DNA from 2 places in the Streptomyces sp. NPDC088387 genome. Region 1 is predicted to be linked to the other one. Evidence: riboswitches for the same ligand, from Rfam matches in the RefSeq annotation. Region 1 holds a riboswitch; the other holds the start of a gene.

Region 1 (8,913 bases):
ACGTCACCGGACCTGTCCGGAGGACCCAGGGAAGGTCCATGCTGCATTCACCGAGCGGCGGTACCGGCCACGGCACCGCCGCCACGGACCGTGGCCTGATGAGCATCGGCACGGTGCTGAACGTGCTGCGCGAGGAATTCCCCGAGGTCACCATCTCCAAGATCCGTTTCCTGGAGTCCGAGGGGCTGATCGAGCCCCAGCGGACTCCTTCGGGGTATCGCAAGTTCAGCGCCGGCGATGTCGAGCGGCTCGGTCATGTGCTGCGGATGCAGCGGGACCACTATCTGCCGCTCAAGGTGATCCGTGAGCATCTCGCGGCGATCGAGCGGGGCGAGGACACACGGCTGCCGGTGCTGGGCCGTCCGCGTGACGGCGAAGGCGACGCGGAGCCGTCCGACGCGCCCACGGCGGTGCGGATCGGCAGGGCGGAGCTGCTGGCCGCCGCCGGGATCGATGAACAGCAGCTCGCCGAGTGGGAGTCGTACGGGCTGATCGCCCCGGTCGACGAGGGTGTGTACGACGCGGAGGCGGCCACCGTGGCCGAGCTGGTGATCGAGCTGGGCCGGTTCGGCATCGAGCCACGCCATCTACGGGCGGTGAAGGCCGCCGCCGACCGTGAGGCCGGGCTCGTGGACCAGGTGGTGGCCCCGCTCAGACGCCACCGCAATCCGCAGACCAGGGCGCACGCCGAGGCACGTACGAAGGAACTCGCGGGCCTCGCCGTGAAGCTGCACGCGGCGCTGGTGCAGTCCGCCCTCGGAGTCCGGCTGCCCTGAGGGGCCACGCGTTCTGCCTGGGCGTGGCCGGATCGGGACCCGTACCCGTCCCGACTACCCAAACATCCCGGGCACGGCCTAGGGTTGCTGTGTGAACGAGCTCGATGTCGTAGGTGTCCGGGTCGAAATGCCCTCCAACCAACCGATCGTGCTCCTGCGCGAAGTGGGAGGCGACCGCTACCTCCCCATCTGGATCGGACCGGGGGAGGCGACGGCGATCGCCTTCGCCCAGCAGGGCATGGCACCCGCACGACCGCTGACCCACGACCTGTTCAAGGACGTGCTGGAGGCCGTCGGCCAGGAGCTCACCGAAGTGCGCATCACGGATCTGCGTGAGGGCGTCTTCTACGCCGAGCTGGTGTTCGCCAGCGGGGTCGAGGTGAGCGCCCGCCCGTCGGATGCCATAGCGCTGGCCCTGCGCACCGGAACGCCGATCTACGGCAGTGACGGTGTGCTCGACGACGCGGGCATCGCGATCCCGGACGAGCAGGAGGACGAGGTGGAGAAGTTCCGCGAGTTCCTCGACCAGATCTCGCCCGAGGACTTCGGTACCAGCAGCCAGTGAGGCGCGAACGGCCCGGCGGACACGATGTGTGCGCCGGGCCCGTGCTGCTTCACGCCCCGGCAATTGCCAGCGGCGAGTGAGAGCGTCCTGCGACGCCCCGCCAGCGCATTCGGCTAGCCTTTCCCCGCGGTGGGGCACGGGAAACCACTCTCAGGGTGATTATCACTCGGCGTGCCGAGTGTGGCGATCGTTGACGCACCCTCGGTGACTGCCTACCGTCGAGAAGGCAGGTCAAGGACGGAGGTCGGCGTGAGAAGCAGCGGCGACGGTACGGCTGGGGGTGCCCCCGGGCGCAGTCTCGGGGAGAGCGGTCCGTACCCGCTTCATGGCAGCACGACCGATCACGCTCCGCAGCGACCGGCGGCCGTGCCCAGCAGTGGAGGGGCGACGTCCATGACGTCCGAGGAGATCGGCTATCGCGGCCCCACGGCCTGCGCGGCCGCCGGTATCACCTACCGGCAACTGGACTACTGGGCGCGCACCGGGCTGGTCGAGCCGAGCGTGCGGCCCGCTCACGGGTCGGGGACGCAGCGGCTGTACAGCTTCCGGGACGTCGTCGTCCTGAAGATCGTCAAGCGTTTCCTGGACGCCGGCGTGTCGCTCCAGAACATCCGCACCACGGTCCTGCACCTGCGCGAGCAGGGTTTCCGTGATCTGGAGCGCATGACGCTGATGAGCGACGGCGCCACGGTCTACGAGTGCACCTCGCCGGACGAGGTGCACGCGCTGCTCCAGGGCGGGCAGGGGGTCTTCGGGATCGCCGTCGGCGTGGTGTGGCGGGATGTGGAGAACGCCCTGTCCCAGCTGCACGGCGAGCGGGTCGACACCGGGGAGACGCTCGTCGGGCACAATCCGGCGGACGAGCTGGCGCGGCGGCGCAACCGGGCGGTCTGAGCCCCGCCTCGTGGCGGCGGGGGCATTGTCAGTGGCGTAGGGCAGCATCGGAGATGTGCGAACCACGCCCACGATCCTGCACCTCGACATGGATGCCTTCTTCGCCTCGGTGGAGCAGGCGTCCAAGCCGAGCCTGCGCGGGAAGCCCGTGATCGTGGGCGGACTGGGCCCGCGCGGAGTGGTGTCGACGTGCTCCTACGAGGCCCGGGTGTTCGGGGTGCACTCGGCGATGCCGATGGCGCAGGCCCGCCGGCTGGCACCGAATGCCGCGTATCTGGTCCCGCGCTTCGGTCTGTACCGCTCGATCAGCGAGCAGGTGATGGCGTTGCTGCGGGCGCTGTCGCCGCTGGTGGAGCCGTTGAGCCTGGACGAGGCGTTTGTGGACCTGGAGGCCGGGGGAGCGGCCTGGGACGCCGACTCGGCCCGGCTGGCGGGCATCAGACTGCGGGCGGACATACGGGCGGTGACGGGGCTCACCGGTTCGGTGGGGCTCGCCGCGTCGAAGATGCTCGCGAAGATCGCCTCCGAGCAGGCCAAGCCCGACGGTCTGGTGCAGATCGAGCCCGGCACCGAGCGGGCGCTGCTCGGCCCGATGCCGGTGCGCACCCTGCCCGGCGTGGGCCCGGCGACGGGCGACCATCTGCGACGGGCCGGGATCATCACGGTCGACGAGATCGCGGAGGCCGGCGAGGACGAGCTGGTAAGGCTGCTGGGCAAGGCCCACGGGCACGCGCTGTACGCGATGGCGCTCGCCCACGACGACCGGCCCGTGGTCGCCGAGCGGGAGACGAAGTCGGTGTCCGTCGAGGACACCTACGACGTGGACATCCACGACCGGATCCGGGTGGAGCTGGAGGTGCAGCGGCTGGCCGACCGGTGTGTGCGGCGGCTGCGCGGGGCCGGGCTGTCGGGTCGCACGATCGTTTTGAAGGTGCGGCGGTACGACTTCTCGACGCTGACCCGGTCCGAGACGCTGCGGGGGCCCACGGACGATCCCGGGGTGGTGCGGGAGGCCGCCGCCCGGCTGCTGGACTCCGTGGACACCACGGGCGGGGTGCGGCTGCTCGGGGTGGGGGTGAGCGGACTGGCCGACTTCACTCAGGAGGACCTCTTCGCGCAGGCGGCGGGCGAGGTGGCGATCGCCGCCGAGGAGGAGCCGGGCGACGAGGGGGAGCATCCGGAGCCCGAGCAGCCCGTGGAGCGGCGCTGGGCGGCGGGGATCGATGTGCGGCACACCGAGCACGGGCACGGGTGGGTGCAGGGCAGCGGGGTCGGCCGGGTCACCGTCCGGTTCGAGACACCGCAGTCGGAGCTGCCGGGGCGGGTGCGGACGTTCCGGACCGACGACCCGGATCTGGAGCCGGTGGAACCACTGCCGTTGGTGGAGCGAAGACCCGGTGACGAGGAGACCCTGGGCGACGGGGCCGGGCACCGGACTCCGGCGGGCTGAGTTCCGCGCTCAGTTGTCGTCCTGGCCCGCCAGGCGGCCGAAGTCGTGGTCCGGCAGCGGGGGCGGGGCGGCGACGTCGAGGCCGTAGTGGTGGTAGAGCTGGAGTTCCTGCTCGGGGGAGAGATGGCGGCCGACGCCGAAGTCGGGAGCGTCCTTGATCAGGGAGCGGTCGAAGGGGACGTGCAGGGTGCCCTCGATCAACTCGCTGGGCTCCAGGGGCACAAAGGCGTCTCTGCTGAACAGGCCGGTCCGTATCGCGGCCCACTCCGGCACACCGGTCGCGTCGTCGAGGTAGACCTCGTCGATCGTGCCGATCTTGGTGCCGTTGCGGTCGAACGCCTTGCGGCCGATCAGGTTGCGCGGATCGATTTCGGTCTGCACGGTCCCTCCACGTGGTCGCAACTCATCCGTAAGCACTACGAAAGAGCACATTGGGGAAGGTGGCCACTCGAAGGCCCTTGGCCGAGAGGCGCTGGTACCCTGGCAAACGGCTGCTGACCCCGTGCGGGAGAGTCCTCCGGAGACCACCGGAGGCGCCGAAGGAGCAAATCCTCCCCGGAATCTCTCAGGCCCACGTACCGCACGGACGAGGTCACTCTGGAAAGCAGAGCGGGTGCCCGCGGCACCCACTCTCACCGACGGTGAAAGCCGGACCCCGGTCCGGTGAAGCTCTCAGGTCGAGATGACAGAGGGGGAGGCCTCGGGACACCGCGCCGTGGTGCCCCTCGCAGGTCGCGTCAGACCAGGAGGCCTCCGCAATGACCGCCCATCGCATTCCGCTCACCGAGCTCGAAGCGGGCATCCCCTTCGAGCAGCGCCACATCGGGCCCGACCAGGAGGCGCGGGCCAAGATGCTCGCGCAGGTCGGCTACGGCTCCCTCGACGAGCTGACGGCCACGGCGGTCCCGGATGTGATCAAGAACGCCGACGCGCTCGACCTGCCGGGTGCGCGCACCGAGGCCGAGGTGCTGGCCGAGCTGCGGTCGCTGGCCGACCGGAACCACGTCCTCGGCTCGATGATCGGGCTCGGGTACTACGGGACCTTCACCCCGCCCGTGATCCTGCGGAACGTCATGGAGAACCCGGCCTGGTACACGGCGTACACGCCCTACCAGCCGGAGATCTCGCAGGGGCGCCTGGAGGCGCTGCTGAACTTCCAGACCATGGTCGCCGACCTGACCGGCCTGCCGACCTCCGGCGCCTCGCTGCTCGACGAGGGCACGGCGGCCGCCGAGGCCATGGCGCTGTCGCGGCGGATGGGCAAGAACAAGAAGGGCCTCTACCTGGTCGACGCGGACGCGCTGCCGCAGACCGTGGCCGTGATCCGGACCCGTGCCGAGCCGACCGGTGTCGAGGTCGTCGTCGCCGACCTGGGCGACGGCATCCCCGCCGAGGTCGCCGGACGTGAGATCAACGGCGTGCTGATCCAGTACCCGGGCGCCTCCGGAGCCGTACGCGACATCAAGCCCGTTGTGGACCAGGCGCACGAGCTGGGCGCGCTGGTCACCGTCGCCGCCGATCTGCTGGCGCTGACGCTGCTGAGGTCGCCCGGCGAGCTGGGGGCCGACATCGCGATCGGTACGACCCAGCGGTTCGGTGTGCCGATGGGCTTCGGCGGGCCGCACGCCGGATACATGGCGGTGCACGAGAAGTTCGCGCGCAGCCTGCCGGGCCGGCTCGTGGGCGTCTCCGTCGACGCCGACGGGAACCGTGCCTACCGGCTCGCGCTTCAGACGCGTGAGCAGCACATCCGCCGCGAGAAGGCGACCAGCAACATCTGCACCGCGCAGGTGCTGCTCGCCGTGATGGCCGGTATGTACGCCGTCTACCACGGCCCCGACGGGCTGCGCGGCATCGCCCGCCGCACCCACCGCTACGCCACGATCCTCGCCGCCGGGCTGGCCGCGGGCGGAGTCGAGATCGTGCACGGCTCCTACTTCGACACCGTCACCGCGCGGGTGCCCGGACGGGCCGGTGAGATCGTCGCCGCCGCCCGCGAGAACGGGGTCAACCTCCGGCTCGTCGACGCCGACCACCTCTCGCTCGCCTGCGACGAGACCACAAACCGGGCCCAACTGGCCGCCGTATGGGCCGCGTTCGGTGTCAATGCCGACGCCGACATCGAGGCGCTCGACGCGGACACCGGGGACGCCGTGCCGGCCGGGCTGCTGCGCGACGACGAGTACCTCACCCACCCGGTCTTCCACCAGCACCGCTCCGAGACCGCGATGCTGCGTTACCTGCGCAGGCTCGCCGACCGGGACTACGCGCTGGACCGCGGCATGATCCCGCTCGGCTCCTGCACGATGAAGCTCAACGCGACGACCGAGATGGAGCCGGTCACCTGGCCGGAGTTCGGGCAGCTGCACCCCTTCGCGCCCGCCGAGCAGGCGGAGGGCTACCTCACGCTCATCCGTGAGCTGGAGGAACGTCTCGCCGAGGTCACCGGCTACGACAACGTCTCGCTCCAGCCGAACGCCGGTTCGCAGGGCGAGCTGGCCGGGCTGCTGGCCGTACGCGGCTACCACCGGGCCAACGGTGACGAGCAGCGGACCGTGTGTCTGATTCCGTCGTCCGCGCACGGCACCAACGCCGCGAGCGCCGTGATGGCCGGTATGAAGGTCGTCGTCGTGAAGACCTCCGACGACGGCGAGATCGACGTCGAGGATCTGCGGGCGAAGATCGAGCAGCACCGGGACCAGCTGTCCGTGCTGATGATCACGTATCCGTCGACACACGGTGTGTTCGAGGAGCACGTCGCCGACATCTGCGCGCAGGTACACGAGGCCGGCGGTCAGGTCTACGTCGACGGAGCCAACCTCAACGCCCTGGTGGGGCTCGCCAAGCCGGGCCACTTCGGCGGTGACGTCTCGCACCTCAACCTGCACAAGACGTTCTGCATCCCGCACGGCGGCGGCGGTCCGGGCGTCGGTCCGGTGGGCGTACGGTCGCACCTCGCGCCCTACCTGCCCAACCACCCGCTCCAGCCCGCTGCCGGTCCCGAGACCGGTGTCGGCCCCATCTCGGCCGCCCCGTGGGGTTCGGCGGGCATTCTGCCGATCTCGTGGGCGTACGTCCGGCTGATGGGCGGCGAGGGGCTCAAGCGGGCCACGCAGGTGGCCGTGCTGTCCGCCAACTACATCGCCAAGCGGCTCGAACCGCACTACCCGGTGCTCTACACCGGCCCCGGCGGACTGGTCGCGCACGAGTGCATCATCGATCTGCGGCCGCTCACCAAGGCGACCGGCGTCACCGTCGACGACGTCGCCAAGCGGCTCATCGACTACGGCTTCCACGCGCCGACGATGTCCTTCCCGGTCGCGGGCACGCTGATGATCGAGCCCACCGAGTCCGAGGACCTGATCGAACTCGACCGGTTCTGCGAGGCGATGATCGCGATCCGTGCGGAGATCGAGAAGGTCGGCGCGGGCGAGTGGCCGGCCGACGACAACCCGCTGCACAACGCGCCGCACACCGCCGCCGCGCTGGGCGGTGCGTGGGAGCACGCGTACACGCGCGAGGAGGCCGTGTTCCCCGGCGACGTCTCCGCCGCCGACAAGTACTGGCCGCCGGTCCGCCGTATCGACCAGGCCTTCGGCGACCGCAACCTGGTGTGCTCCTGCCCGCCGCTGGACGCGTACGAGGACTGAGCGGTTTCCACGGTGGTCATGTGGGCTCCGCGTCCTGGGACGCGGGGCCCTCGGGCTGTACGGGGGTGGGTCAGCCGGTGTGGACGCGGGGGCGGCGGTCGCGGTCCGGTTCCGCCTCGCGCAGTACCTCCCGGGTGACCGGGGCTACCTCGCCCTGGCCGAAGAGGAAGAAGCGCAGGAAGTTGGCGAACGGGTTTCCCTCGGTCCACTCGAAGTAGATGTGCGGTATGCAGTTCGTCGTGTCGCGGACGTGCAGCAGCAGGGCGGCCAGCGCGTTCGGTACGGAGGACGACTCCAGGGTCAGTACGCGGTAGCGCTTGTGCAGCACCTCGCCCCGGACCGTCAGGCCGGCCTCGAACTCGGACGGGTCGGTGACCGTCACCTCGACGAAGACGAAGTCCTCCGACCCCGGCACGTCGTTGTCCTGCCGGATCTGCTCGATCTTCTCGCGGTACTCGGCGGCGTCCCGGTTGTCGGGCTCGTTGGCGATGAACCGGATCCTGCGGCTGGCGATGTCCCGGACGAAGCGCTCCGCCATCGGGTCGAGCGTCAGGCTGGTCACGCGCAGCTCGAAGGCGCGGGCCAGCCGGGACAGCAGGGAGAGCAGGATGATGCCGGCGATGAAACAGGCGCCGATCTTCACACCGTCGGGGCGCTCGATGACGTTGACGACGGTCGTGTAGAGGAAGACCGCCGAGATCACCGCGAAGCCGATGAACCAGTTGCGCTGGCCGGCCTTGCGGGCGGCGATGGTGACAGCGATCGCGGCCGAGCTGATCAGCACCAGGACACCGGTGGCGTAGGCGCCGCCCTGGGCGTCCACGTCGGCGTCGAAGATCCAGGTCACCAGGAACGCGATCAGGGTGAAGACGATGACCATCGGGCGCACCGCGCGCGCCCAGTGCGGGGCCATGCCGTAGCGGGGCAGATAGCGCGGCATCAGGTTGAGCAGGCCCGCCATCGCGGAGGCGCCGGCGAACCAGAGGATGGCGATGGTGGAGACGTCGTAGACCGTGCCGAAGGCGCTGCCGAGGTATTCGTGCGCCAGGAAGGCGAGGGCGCGTCCGTTGGCCTGGCCGCCCTCCTCGAACTCCCGCTCCGGGATCAGCAGGGTGGTGATGAAGCTGGTGGTGATCAGGAAGCCGCTCATGATCAGGGCGGCCGTGGTGAGCAGCTTCTTGGTGTCCCTGATCCGGCCCGCGGGCCGCTCCTCGGTGTCGCCGGGGTCACCCTTGACGTGGGGCATCACCGCGACGCCGGTCTCGAAGCCGGAGAGGCCGAGGGCGAGTTTCGGGAAGACGATCAGGGCGACCCCGATCATCACGAAGACGTTGCCGTGTTCGGCGGTGAGCGCGCCGGTCCAGTCGGTGATCACATGGCCCTCGGTGGCGACGTGCCACAGGCCCGAGATCACCACGACCACGTTGAGGGCGAGATACAGGCCGACGAGCGCGAAGGCGACGCCGATCGCCTCCAGGAAGCCCTTCAGGAACACCGCGCCGAGCAGCGCGACGAGGATCAGGGTGATCAGCAGCTGCTTGTCGTGCAGGGCGCTGTTGAGATGCGGGTTCTCGACGA
Region 2 (8,913 bases), on a different contig from region 1:
CCTCACCGGCCACCGGTTCGACGACGCGTCCTGGCTGCAGCTTGTCGACGACCCCGACAGGCAGGTCTTCACCGCCCGGCTCGTCGACACGTTCGGCGATCACGGTATCTGCGCCGTCATCGTCACCGAAACCGCGAAGGACCGGGTGCGGCTGCGGGAGTTCGCGATGAGCTGCCGGGTCCTCAACCGGACGCTGGAGGCCGCCGTGTTCGGCTGGCTGATCGGCAGGTCCCGGCGTCCTCTTCACGTCACGTGGTGTCCGACGGGCCGCAATGACACGGTCCTGGAGGCGCTGCACGGGCACGGATTCTCGACAGTGACGAGAGCGGCGGCGGAGACCGACGGGGCCGTAACCGTGGTGTTCGACCCCGCGGTCGACGAGCCCCGCAGCAGGAACTTCGTCAAGGTCCAGCTCTGCCGGACATCCTGAACAGCGGGGAGGGGACTTCGTGCATGAGCGCACACTCGGCGGGTCGCTTGTCGGCTCGGTGGGACTCGGCTGTATGGGCATGAGCTTCGCCTACACGACGGGGGGCTGGGACGACGCGGCTTCCCTGGATGTCGTGCGCACCGCCCTCGATCTCGGGGTGACGCTCGTCGACACAGCGGACGTGTACGGGCCGTACGCCAACGAAGTCCTGATCGGGCAGGCCCTGCGCGGACGTCGGCACGAGGCGTTCCTGGCCAGTAAGGGTGGCCTCGTCGCGGGAGAGAGGGGCGGACTCGTACCGGACGGCCGACCCGAGCGGCTCAAAGCCGCGGCCAAGGCTTCGCTCCAGCGGCTGGGCACGGACTACCTGGACCTTTATCAGCTGCACCGTGTGGACGCGAGGATCCCCCTGGACGAGTCGTGGGGCGCTCTGGCCGAGTTGGTCGGCGATGGCCTGATGAAGCACATCGGGCTGTCGGAGGTCGGTGTCGGGGAACTGCGGCGGGCCCATGCCATCCACCCTGTGTCGTCAGTGCAGAGTGAATTGTCCCTGTGGACCCGTGAAGCCCTGCGGGACATTGTGCCGTGGTGCGCCGCTCACGGTTGCGGCTTCATCGCCTACGCACCCCTCGGCCGTGGCTTCCTGACGGGTACGCACCGGTCGCGCAGCCAGTTCAAGGAAGACGACCGCCGCCTCCGGCTGCCCCGCTTCACCGAAGCGGCCATGCGGGAGGAGCTGCGGGCCCTCGAACCGCTGCGAGCCGTGGCCGCGCGCCACGGAGCCACCCCGGGACAGGCCGCGTTGGCCTGGGTCCTTTCCAAGGGTGAGCACATCGTGCCCATCGCCGGCACCAGACGGCGGACGCACTTGGTCGAGAATGCCGCCGCGGCGGACATCACCCTCACGCCTGCCGAGGTCGAGGCACTGGACGCGATTCCGACGCCGTCCGCGCCACGGTACTGACATTCCGACGAGACCATTCACTCTCTTGTGGAGGACTCATGGAACAGTCCGCACCGGACGCCACAGCACGTCACCACACGAACGCGGCATGTCTCCGACGCCATCGTCGTCTAACCGCCGGCCCCTCGCTCGGCGCCGAGATATCGGGCCTCGACGTGTTCAAGGAACAGATGCCCGAAGAGAGCGGGGAGGTCAAACACACCTTCTCACTCCCGTGCTGCAATACCGGGTCCGCCGGCAGCCAATCACACCGGTGTTCTGGACAACCGCTGGGTCCAACACCATGCCGTCTGGGACTGCTTCCCCCGCGGGCACCACGGCCGACGAGTCTCCCTCACCGGTACCCGCCCCCGGGCATGCCCTCGGCGCCCAGCGCTGATCCGTCTCGCCCGTCCTGCTTGCCCAGCACCGCCGTGTACGACAGCGGGGCCGCGTCGGACGGAGCGCCCGGGTAGTGGAAGTCCTGGACGTCGCACAGGCTCCAGCCGGCGGCCTTCGCGATGCGCTCCAGTTCCTCCGGCCCACAGAACAGGTATGGGAACCAGTGGGTTGCCGTCGTGCCGTAGCGCAGCCGCATCAGCAACGCGCCCGGCAGCCTGCCCCGAGAAAGGTTGCCCTCGACATAGGCGCGGTTCTCCGCGGTGCCGGCCACGGGACGCCTGCCCTCCGCGATGATCAGTGCGTCGTCCGAGGTGACCGCGTGCACCTGCCGAAGGATCTCGGTGCCGCGGGTGACGGAACCGAGCAGCCCGACGTTGTTGCCGAGGAACAGCACGGTCCGGAACAGCGGCTTCCCCCGCAGTCGACGCTCCAGCTCCGTCACGTCCGCGCACAAGGTCTCCTGCACCCCGGCGTCCCGACAGATGCCCAGGGCCAGTTCCGAGGTGTCCATCGCCGTCACCTGCATCGGCTTGCGGGCAAGATACGCACTGTGCCTGCCACTGCCGGCACCCACGTCGAGCACAGGGCCCCGGGCTCTCGCCAGCGCCTCCCGGACCGCAGAGGGCCACTCGTTCTCTCCGCTGAGCCACTGGGCCGAGCCGGACGGCACGATCAGCCCGTCCGAGCGCTCGACGAACGCGGTCACGGGCCGCCGCAGGCGCACCGCGTCCGAGAGCTGCAGTCCGAACGCGTCGCCGATCCGCGGGCCCGGAGAACCATGCGTCGTCACGGGCTCTCCTCTGCACCAGCGCACACAAACCGATGAACCCTCGCCAATATTGCAGGGCTCGGATACAGGGCACATACGCGTCGCGTACGACGGGGGCCGGCAGGCACGGTGTGTGGTCGATCGCCTGTGCCGAACCGCGGGCCGGTGGGAACCGGTCGCGCGGTTCCCCGCGCCCTTTTGCGGGCGCGGTACCGCACCGGGCTTCGCCGGGACCACTCAGAAGTGCCGCTGGTAGAAGGGACGGACCTCCTGTCGCATCCAGTCGATCAAAGGGTCCTGGGCCGCGCCCAGCAGTACCAGGTTGACCGGCCACTGGACCGGCATGCAGCCCAGGGCGCGGCCCAGCGCCTCCAGCGGCTGGGCCCTGAAGTCGCCCTCCCACTGGGAGAGTTCGACACCGACGAACATGACCGGGGCGGCCGTCTCGATGGCGGCGAGGCAGCGGCGGGCCGTCAGGACCACACCCAGCGCCTCGAATTCGGCGGCCGCGGCGGCCAGGAACTCCACCGGGTCGTCCTGCCAGTCGGGTTCGAACAGCCGCACCCGGCCGCCGCCCGCGGGCCCGTCCAGCGGGGTGCGCCCCGCCCGGCACAGCTCGGCGACCGCCGGCGGCGGCAGCGGCATGCCCACCACACCACCGGGGTTGAGCACCAGCCCCGCCATCGGCGGCAGCCCGCGCGCGAACTCCACGGCGGGCGCGATCGTGTACGACATGTGCGGCCCGGCGACCTGGCGCAGCTGCTCCTCGGAGCTGAACACCGGGACGTACGCCTGGCCGTCGATCTCCGTGCTGGGCAGGTCCAGCGGACCGCTGTGCGGGCCGCCGCCGTTGGGCAGCGGCACCCACAGGAAGCTGCGGCCCAGCACCTCGACGACGCGCGGGCCGGCCGACGGTACGCCGAGGGCGGCGGAGAGCACCTCCTCCAGTTCGTTGCCGGGCCAGCCACCGTGCGGGTGGGGGTGCGCCTGCGCCGGAAAGTTCGCGGGAAGGTCCGCCGGGAAGTCCATCTGCCTACCGCCTGCCGAGTACCTCTGCTGTGGCTGAAAAGGCTAACCGGTACGCCCCTTGAGCCGCCTGCGACCTGTGACTAACCGGTGAAGCCGATCCGCCGCAGGGTGTCCGCCGCGTCCCGGTCCAGCAGCACCGCCGAACCGCAGCCGCTCGGCAGGTCGCCCTTCTCCACCCGGCGCAGCAGCCGCGCGGCGACCCCGCGGTGGCGGCGGAACGCGAACCGGGACACACCCCGGCCGCGCTCGCGCTGTCCCTCCAGGGCCTGCTGCGGGGTGACGTCCAGCAGCAGCACGTGCAGCTTGCCGCCGCGCCTGCGGGCCTCGCGGGCCAGCCAGGCGCGCACCCAGGCCTGGGTGCCGCAGTCGTGCACCACCACGCCCTTGCCCCGGCGCAGCGCGCGGCGCAGTCCGACGTAGTGCGCGAGACGGACGAGCGGGCGGTAGACCGCGTACGGCAGGAAGCCCGGCACCAGGCGGTCGAAGCGGTCACGGGTGTCCTGCGAGTCGATCCGGGCGGCCTTGACCGTGCGCCGCATCAGGGTGGACTTGCCGCTGCCCGGCAGACCGGTCACCACGACCAGGTCACGGGGCCCGAAGAGCAGGGCGTGCGGGCTGCGGCCGCCCCGGTCGCGCAGATCGCGGAGGACGGGGGACGGCACCGGGCCGCATGCCTCCCTGGCCTGGGCGGCCGGCTGCTCGGGCAGCGCGAGGCCCGTGGTGGTCGCGTACGCCGTGGTCCTGTTCACCGTGATCGTCCTCCCCTGGGGCGGTTCACGTCGTCCCCTCCCCGTCGAGTGTAAAGAGAAGGTAATCCGCGGTCTCCCGCCTTTCTGTTCGCATCGCGCAACAAGCTCGCTACAGAGCGCTGCCGATGTCCGTTACGTCTACCCCCTCGGCGAAGAGACTCCCCCTGCCGCGCCGAACCGATGCGTGCAATGATGGCCGCGCCAACTGCATACCGGCCGCTTGAATCCGCGCGGGAGAGTCCCCGGCGCCGCAGTCGAACGACCGCGGTACAGGGGCGCCGAAGGAGCAAGTCCCTCCCTTGAATCTCTCAGGCCCCGTACCGCGCGGGCGAGGCACATCTGAAAAGCGGGCCGCTGTCGCAGTGGCCCCACCCAAGGTGCAAGCCGTGATCGTCTCCGGTCAGGGTGAACCTCTCAGGTTCCGATGACAGATGGGGAGGAACGACCTCGCCCTTCCCCACGCCTTGGGAGACCGACCGATGAGCAGTGCCGAACTCCGGCATACCGCCCTCGATGCCCTGCATCGCTCGCTGGGCGCGACCATGACCGACTTCGCCGGCTGGGACATGCCCCTGCGCTACGGCTCCGAGCGCGACGAGCACACCGCCGTACGCACCCGGGCCGGCCTGTTCGACCTCTCGCACATGGGCGAGATCACCGTGACCGGCCCGGACGCCGCCGCCCTGCTGAACTTCGCCCTCGTCGGCAACATCGCCGCCGTCGGTGTCGGCCGCGCCCGCTACACCATGATCTGCCAGGCCGACGGCGGCATCCTCGACGACCTGATCGTCTACCGGCTCGCCGCGACCGAGTTCATGGTCGTCGCCAACGCCTCCAACGCCCAGGTCGTCCTGGACGCCCTCACCGAGCGGGCCGCCGGCTTCGACGCCCAGGTCCGCGACGACCGCGACGCCTACGCGCTGATCGCGGTCCAGGGCCCGGAGTCCCCGGACATCCTGAAGTCGGTCACCGACGCCGACCTCGACGGGCTCAAGTACTACGCCGGGCTGCCCGGCACCGTCGCCGGCGTCCCCGCCCTGATCGCCCGCACCGGCTACACCGGCGAGGACGGCTTCGAGCTGTTCGTGAAGCCCGAGCACGCCGTCACCGTGTGGCAGGCGCTCACCGAGGCCGGCGCCGGCGCCGGGCTCGTCCCCTGCGGGCTGTCCTGCCGCGACACCCTGCGCCTGGAGGCGGGCATGCCGCTGTACGGGCACGAGCTGACCGCCGCCCTCACCCCCTTCGACGCCGGGCTCGGCCGGGTCGTGAAGTTCGACAAGGACGGCGACTTCGTGGGGCGCGAGGCGCTCACCGCGGCCGCCGCGAAGGCCGAGTCGAACCCGCCGCGCGTCCTGGTCGGCCTGATCGCCGAGGGCCGCCGCGTCCCGCGCGCCGGGTACAAGGTGACCGCCGCCGGCACCGAGATCGGCGAGGTCACCTCCGGCGCCCCCTCCCCCACCCTGGGAAAGCCGGTCGCCATCGCGTACGTCGACGCCGCGCACGCGACGCCGGGCACCTCCGGGATCGCGGTCGACATCCGCGGCAGCCAGGAGCCGTACGAGGTCGTGGCGCTGCCGTTCTACAAGCGGCAGAAGTAGAGACTGGGCTGTGACGTCGGGCACATCTGCCCAGGTCACGACCGTCTTCCGCAGTCCCCCTTTCACCAGCACTCCCCGCGTACAGGAGAATTCAGGCCATGAGCAACCCCCAGCAGCTGCGCTACAGCAAGGAGCACGAGTGGCTGTCGGCCGCCGAGGAGGGCGTCTCGACGGTCGGCATCACGGAGCACGCGGCCAACGCGCTCGGCGATGTCGTCTTCGTCGACCTCCCGGCCGTCGGTGACACCGTGACCGCGGGCGAGACCTGCGGCGAACTGGAGTCGACCAAGTCGGTCAGCGATCTGTACTCCCCGGTCTCCGGCGAGATCACCGAGGTCAACGAGGACGTGGTCAACGACCCGTCGCTGGTGAACTCCGCCCCCTTCGAGGGTGGCTGGCTGTTCAAGGTACGCGTCGGTGACGAGCCGGCCGACCTGCTCTCCGCCGACGAGTACACCGCCTTTTCCGCCGGCTGAGGAGCCCTCCAGATGTCCGACTTCAACGCCCCCCTGCACGACCTCGACCCCGAGGTCGCCGCCGCGGTCGACGCCGAGCTGCGCCGCCAGCAGTCCACGCTGGAGATGATCGCCTCCGAGAACTTCGCGCCGGTCGCGGTCATGGAGGCCCAGGGCTCGGTCCTGACCAACAAGTACGCCGAGGGCTACCCCGGCCGCCGCTACTACGGCGGCTGCGAGTACGTCGACGTCACCGAGCAGCTCGCCATCGACCGGGTCAAGGAGCTGTTCGGCGCCGAGTACGCCAACGTCCAGCCGCACTCGGGCGCCTCCGCCAACCAGGCCGCGCTCTTCGCCGTCGCCCAGCCCGGGGACACCATCCTCGGCCTGGACCTGGCCCACGGCGGCCACCTCACCCACGGCATGCGCCTCAACTTCTCCGGCAAGCAGTTCAACGTGGTCGCCTACCACGTCGACAACGCCGGACTGGTCGACATGGCCGAGGTCGAGCGGCTCGCCAAGGAACACCGGCCCAAGGTGATCATCGCCGGCTGGTCGGCGTACCCGCGGCAGCTGGACTTCGCCGAGTTCCGCCGGATCGCCGACGAGGTCGAGGCACTGCTCTGGGTCGACATGGCGCACTTCGCCGGGCTGGTCGCGGCGGGGCTGCACCCGAACCCCGTACCCTTCGCGGACGTCGTCACCTCCACCACGCACAAGACGCTCGGCGGTCCGCGCGGCGGCATCATCCTGTCCCGTGACAAGACCTTCGCGAAGAAGCTGAACTCCGCCGTCTTCCCCGGCTTCCAGGGCGGCCCCCTGGAGCATGTGATCGCGGCCAAGGCGGTCTCCTTCAAGGTCGCCGCGTCCGAGGAGTTCAGGGAGCGCCAGCAGCGCACCATCGACGGCGCCCGCATCCTCGCCGAGCGGCTCACCGCGCCGGACGCCCGCGAGGCCGGGGTGAACGTGGCCAGCGGCGGCACCGACGTCCACCTCGTCCTCGTCGACCTGCGCGAGTCCGAGCTGGACGGCCAGCAGGCCGAGGACCGCCTCCACCAGGTCGGCATCACCGTCAACCGCAACGCCGTCCCGAACGACCCGCGCCCGCCGATGGTCACCTCCGGCCTGCGCATCGGCACGCCGGCGCTCGCCACCCGCGGCTTCACCGCCGAGGACTTCGCCGAGGTCGCCGACGTGATCGCGCAGGCCCTCAAGCCCGCCTTCGACGCCGATGCCCTGAAGGCCAGGATCACGGCCCTGGCCGACAAGCACCCCCTCTACCCCGGTCTGTAACCCCGGACCCGGGTTTCCCGGGGCACCGCGCACACTGGAAGACACACCCCTTTTTCCGAGAGCGCGGTGCCCCACCGCCCGTACCCCCTCGCACCACCCCGCACTGAGGAGTTCCCGTGGCCATCTCGGTCTTCGACCTGTTCTCGATCGGCATCGGCCCGTCCAGCTCCCACACCGTCGGCCCGATGCGCGCCGCCGGACTCTTCGTCCGCCGACTGCGCAACGAGGGCCTGCTGGAGTCGGTCGCGGCCGTCCGCAGCGAGCTGTACGGCTCCCTCGGCGCCACCGGCCACGGCCACGGCACCCCCAAGGCGGTGCTGCTCGGCCTGGCCGGGGACTCACCGCGCTCGGTGGACGTCGAGACGGCGGACGACCGGGTGGCGTCGATCAAGGACTCGGGCCGGATCCGGCTCCTCGACGAGCACGAGATCCCGTTCGACTTCGACGCCGACATGATCCTGCACCGCCGCAAGACACTGCCCTACCACGCCAACGGCATGACCCTGTGGGCGTACGACGCCTCCGGCGCCGAGCTGCTGACCAAGACGTACTACTCGGTCGGCGGCGGATTCGTCGTCGACGAGGACGCGGTCGGCGCCGACCGGATCAAACTCGACGACACGGCCCTCAAATACCCCTTCCGCACCGGCGACGAGCTGCTCCGCCTCACCCAGGAGACGGGCCTGTCGATCTCCGCCCTGATGCTGGAGAACGAGCGCGCCTGGCGCACCGAGGACGAGATCCGCGCGGGCCTGCTGGAGATCTGGCGGGTCATGCAGGGCTGCGTCGCGCGCGGCATGGCCCGCGAGGGCATCCTGCCGGGCGGCCTCAAGGTCCGCCGCCGGGCGGCGAACACGGCCCGCAAGCTGCGCTCCGAGGGCGACCCGAAGGCCCTCGCGATGGAGTGGATCACCCTCTACGCGATGGCCGTGAACGAGGAGAACGCGGCCGGCGGCCGGGTCGTGACCGCCCCCACGAACGGCGCCGCGGGCATCATCCCGGCGGTCCTGCACTACTACGTCAACTTCGTGCCCGGCGCCGACGAGGACGACGTGGTGCGGTTCCTGCTCGCGGCCGGCGCGATCGGCATGCTGTTCAAGGAGAACGCCTCCATCTCGGGCGCCGAGGTCGGCTGCCAGGGCGAGGTCGGCTCGGCCTGCTCGATGGCCGCGGGCGCGCTGGCCGAGGTGCTGGGCGGCAGCCCGGAGCAGGTGGAGAACGCCGCGGAGATCGGCATGGAGCACA

The links. A riboswitch is a leader RNA that binds a small molecule or an ion and turns the genes downstream of it on or off. The one in region 1 is predicted to bind glycine.
Region 2: linked by a shared signal. The riboswitch ahead of gcvT (glycine cleavage system aminomethyltransferase GcvT) and the one ahead of gcvP (aminomethyl-transferring glycine dehydrogenase) in region 1 are both predicted to bind glycine.

The regions. Positions count from the first base shown of each region.
Region 1 covers NZ_JBIVNC010000016.1:211,096-220,008, reverse strand. The annotation lists gene ACIQAC_RS33915 (FHA domain-containing protein) at 1-1, shown strand, start outside; gene ACIQAC_RS33910 (MerR family transcriptional regulator) at 39-776, shown strand; gene ACIQAC_RS33905 (bifunctional nuclease family protein) at 868-1,341, shown strand; gene ACIQAC_RS33900 (MerR family transcriptional regulator) at 1,591-2,235, shown strand; gene ACIQAC_RS33895 (DNA polymerase IV) at 2,291-3,685, shown strand; gene ACIQAC_RS33890 (PRC-barrel domain-containing protein) at 3,695-4,066, opposite strand; glycine riboswitch at 4,181-4,276, shown strand; gene gcvP (aminomethyl-transferring glycine dehydrogenase) at 4,444-7,335, shown strand; gene ACIQAC_RS33880 (amino acid transporter) at 7,406-8,913, opposite strand, start outside.
Region 2 covers NZ_JBIVNC010000025.1:36,357-45,269, forward strand. The annotation lists gene ACIQAC_RS39355 (HAD-IIIC family phosphatase) at 1-430, shown strand, start outside; gene ACIQAC_RS39360 (aldo/keto reductase) at 489-1,394, shown strand; gene ACIQAC_RS39365 (class I SAM-dependent methyltransferase) at 1,729-2,565, opposite strand; gene ACIQAC_RS39370 (enhanced serine sensitivity protein SseB) at 2,782-3,573, opposite strand; gene ACIQAC_RS39375 (AAA family ATPase) at 3,654-4,322, opposite strand; glycine riboswitch at 4,544-4,655, shown strand; gene gcvT (glycine cleavage system aminomethyltransferase GcvT) at 4,802-5,920, shown strand; gene gcvH (glycine cleavage system protein GcvH) at 6,019-6,396, shown strand; gene glyA (serine hydroxymethyltransferase) at 6,409-7,668, shown strand; gene ACIQAC_RS39395 (L-serine ammonia-lyase) at 7,785-8,913, shown strand, end outside.